One region of the Brenneria populi genome, then DNA from elsewhere that is predicted to be linked to it. Evidence: predicted binding sites of a transcription regulator. Region 1 holds the regulator's gene; the other holds the start of a gene.

Region 1 (2,172 bases):
TAGGCATTCCGTACGTAAAAAAAAGTAAATGGGTGGCGTTGGCGGGTGCGGATACTTACAATCACTACGCTTTCTGTAGTCGATTTCTTCAAAAAGGAATTCTCATGCTCAAACGTACTCTGGTTGCGGCGGCAGCCTTTATTTCTCTCACCGCTTTTTCTCCGGCGTTTGCCGCTTCCGGCACAACGCATGTTTTACTGACCACGTCGGCAGGAAATATTGAACTGGCGCTGGATAATCAAAAAGCGCCGGTTTCGGTGAAGAATTTTGTCGAGTACGTTAATAGCGGCTTTTATAACGGGACGACGTTTCACCGGGTGATCCCCGGCTTCATGATTCAAGGGGGCGGCTTCACCAGCGACATGAAGCAGAAAGCGACCAATCCGGCGATCGTTAACGAAGCGGATAATGGCTTGCGCAATTTGCGCGGCACCATTTCTATGGCGCGTACGGCGCAAAAAGACAGCGCCACCAGCCAATTCTTTATCAACGTGGCGGACAATGCGTTCCTCGATCATGGGCAGCGTGATTTCGGCTATGCGGTGTTTGGTAAAGTGGTGAAAGGGATGGATGTGGCGGATAAAATCGCCCAGGTGCAAACCGAAAACGTCGGCCCTTATCAGAATGTGCCCACCAAGCCGATTGTGATCCAGTCAGCGAAAGTTCTGCCCTGACGGGTCATTCCCTACGTGCGGAAAAAAACGTGAGAATACTCTCACGTTTTTTATCGTCGAATCATATTGCGGCTTAACGGGTGCCGTAAACCACGATGGTTTTGCCGTGCGCGGAGATCAGGTTTTGGTCTTCTAACATTTTCAGGATCCGCCCCACGGTTTCACGTGAACAGCCGACGATCTGGCCGATTTCCTGACGCGTAATTTTTATTTGCATGCCGTCCGGGTGGGTCATGGCATCCGGTTGTTTCGCCAGGTTCAGCAGGGTCTGAGCAATACGCCCGGTGACATCAAGGAATGCCAGATTGCCGACTTTCTCCGACGTCACCTGCAGCCTGCTGGCCATCTGAGCAGACAGACGCATCAGAATGTCGGGGTTCACCTGAATCAGCTGTCTGAATTTTTTATAGGAAATTTCAGCGACTTCACAAGCCGTTTTCGCCCGCACCCAGGCGCTGCGCTCCTGACCCTCTTCAAACAGGCCGAGCTCGCCGATAAAATCGCCCTGATTAAGGTAAGAAAGGATCATCTCTTTGCCTTCTTCATCCTTGATCAGCACGGCGACAGAGCCTTTCACGATGTAGTAAAGCGTCTCTGCTTTTTCACCCTGGTGAATAAGCGTACTCTTCGATGGATACTTGTGGATATGGCAATGAGAAAGGAACCATTCGAGAGTCGGGTCTGTTTGCGGTTTGCCGAGAACCATTCGATATCATCCTCTGTTGTCAGTCACTGCGCAAATCACAGGGCTCAGAGTTCCCTGTACGGCGTATTTACTGTTAAAAGTTCAAATTCAGTGTAGGCAGAGCGACGTCCGGGAATATACTGAAGCCTTTATCTGGCGACGTCATCATCTCCCGGCATCTGAGTTTGTCCAGAATAAGGCAGATTCTGCTGTTGTTTTTAACACAGCTTGAAGGACGTGTCTTGTGTTGTCTCACCTCAGCATGATAAAGCTCTGGTTATCAGATGATTTTGTACAGTAACGATATAAAATTTCAAAAAATTTTTAGCGGAGGGCGCCATGCGGGCTCGAGTGAAGTGGGTTGAAGGTTTAACATTCCTTGGCGAATCATCTTCCGGACATCAGGTTTTAATGGATGGCAATTCGGGGGATAAAGCGCCGAGCCCGATGGAAATGGTATTGATGTCGGTTGGCGGATGCAGCGCGATCGATGTGGTATCGATACTGCAAAAAGGGCGTAATGACGTCGCCGACTGCGAGGTTAAGCTTACGTCAGAACGGAAAGCGGAAGCGCCGCGCCTGTTTACCCATATCAACCTGCATTTTATCGTAAGCGGCAAAGGGTTGACCGAAAAAGCCGTAGCGCGCGCGGTCGCGCTCTCCGCGGAACGGTACTGCTCGGTGGCGCTGATGCTGAGCCAGGCGGTGGAGGTGACCCACAGTCATGAAGTCAGGGAGTTGGCGTAGCGCTCCGAGCCGACGTCGCGCGGTATTGACCCGACGGGTTATGCCGCGCCTATCCGTCGGGCTATT
Region 2 (2,172 bases), on a different contig from region 1:
TTTCGGCTCCTTCTCGTGACGGCGGCGTCGTGTCCTCCGGCGCCGCCACCGGCTGAATGTTTTTTTCACGCACGCCGGAGACGTAAATGTCTTCCACGATGAACTGCGCCAACGGGCCCGATTTGCCGGTTGAATGGATATTGATCGTCGGGATCCGGCGTTTGGGATAAATGCCGCAGCGCAGCGTGCCGCCGCAGTCGATAACGGCGACGCCGATCTCCTCCGCCGGCGGTTCGCCCTCTTTAAAGCCGTCGACGGCCGGCCAGCCGGTCAGTTCGCTCAGACGATCGACGATAGCCGGACGCGTTCCCGCCGTGATATAGACGATCTTTTTACCCGGCGCGGCTTCTATCAGCAGCGGGCCGCCCCAGCCGCTTTCGCCTTTTTCGATACGAATCACGTTATTCATAATGGTGTTCCCCGTTACAGCTGAACCTGACGGTCAAGCTGGATGCGCATTTTGCGTTCAAATAGCGTGGTGGTCAGATCGGTGATCCAGCCGCGGAAAAAGTTGCTCACCATACCGACCAGCAGGTAGCTCACCGCCAGCGGCCCCAGCGGCAGGCCGAGGGTCGTCAAACCGCTGGCGATACCGAGATAGACGAACAGCTCCCCGGGATTGATATGAGGGAACAGGCCGTTCATTGAGTGGCAGCTATAGGAAGCGGCGGCGTAGTAGCTGGGCTTGTATTTCTCCGGCATAAAGCGGCCCAGACTTAACGTCATTGGGTTACAAAAGACGAACGTGCCGATAACCGGCAACAACAGATAGCGGGAGATCGGGTTACCGGCGCAGCGTTGCGCCAGACGCTCGATCCGATCCTGACCGACGAATACGATCAGGGCGTTCATAATAACGAGTAGGCTAATCAGTAAAGGCAGTATGCCGGTGACCATCCCGACAAATACTTCCCCTCCTTTTTGAAACAGGCCGATGAACCACTCAGCCCCGTGGGTGATGACCTCTATCATTATGCTCTCCTGTTTCCTTTGGTTGGTACCGACGACGGTTGCTTTGTTGAAGTGGGACTAAAAATATATCTAAATACGGTTTTTAAATTTTAAACAGATCACATTTCGAAAGATTTTACGTTTAAAATAAAAGAAATGAGTGATGGCATAGATAGCGGAATACGACAGGGATGACATGCGATATCTGTGGTTACGTTGGCGAGGCCGTCCGGCCGTCATGACGTGTAAAGAGTTTATTTTTATTTTTATCAGTAATTTATTTTTATTTTGAGTTTGGGGAGCAGATTCTCTGTTTCGGACGCCGATGGCGGAATCCCTGCGGCCTGGTAAGCGTAACGGAAACTCTTTCATTCCTGCCGCGCGGCAATAGAGGATAATCTTTCATGATAAAAGTATTTTGCCGCCAGGGCGCGCTGCGCTGATTCGCTCCCGCGGGAAGCGCTATCCGTTTGTCACAATGCGCCTCTATCCTCAATGGAGATCGCTGCTTTCGTTACGCGCCGTTCGAGGAGAAAACCATGAAGATTCGCATCGCCAGCTATAACGTAGAGAATCTGTTCCATCGCGCCGCCATCCTCAATCTCCCTGATTCTCAACAGATCGACAGGTTATTAGAACGGGTCGGACAGCTTCAGCAATTGCTGGATCGCTCCCGCTATGATGACGCGTTGAAAGATAAGGTGTTCGATATTTCCCGGACGCTGCGCCCTTATCTGGATATCCGTACCGACGGCGGATCGCTGGGAAGATGGAAAAAGGAGCGGGGCGAAACGGGATTCAGAATTAATAAAAGCTGCCGCGGCCGCGGGGACTGGATAGGCGAAATAGTATTCAAGCCGCAGGAATTCAGCGATCGGCAGCGTAAGAATACCGGTAAAGTTATCGCTATGCTCAACGCCGATATTCTGTGCGCCGTCGAGGTGGAAAATATGGGGGTGCTGCGCGACTTCAACAGCCAGGTGCTGGGAAAAGATAAGTTTGACCAGTTCGTTATGATCGATAGCCCGAACGATCCGCGCGGCATTGATGTCGCCTGTCTGACTCGTTATCGCATAACCCAGCTGCGCACGCACATTTTTGACGCCGGCAGACGCTTTGATCCGGTTTTCAGCCGCGACTGCCTTGAAGTGACGCTCGATGCGGGGCTTAAACAGCCGCTCTTTATCTTGTGCAATCACTTCAAAAGCCAGAGCGGGCAGA

Evidence for each region. The regulator CRP, encoded in region 1, controls carbon source genes, mostly activating them, when cyclic AMP is high. The targets are predictions, from matches to a motif close to ATGTGANNNNNNTCACAT.
Region 2: a site for CRP is predicted at 1,059-1,076, ahead of srlA (PTS glucitol/sorbitol transporter subunit IIC). Genes of this name have one in related genera too.

Annotation. Positions count from the first base shown of each region.
Region 1 covers NZ_JAYWTM010000014.1:143,838-146,009, forward strand. The annotation lists gene ppiA (peptidylprolyl isomerase A) at 105-674, shown strand; gene crp (cAMP-activated global transcriptional regulator CRP) at 748-1,380, opposite strand; gene VSX58_RS14765 (OsmC family protein) at 1,699-2,106, shown strand; gene VSX58_RS14770 (phosphoribulokinase) at 2,168-2,172, opposite strand, start outside.
Region 2 covers NZ_JAYWTM010000006.1:7,946-10,117, forward strand. The annotation lists gene srlE (PTS glucitol/sorbitol transporter subunit IIB) at 1-409, opposite strand, end outside; gene srlA (PTS glucitol/sorbitol transporter subunit IIC) at 424-972, opposite strand; gene VSX58_RS07560 (endonuclease/exonuclease/phosphatase family protein) at 1,491-2,172, shown strand, end outside.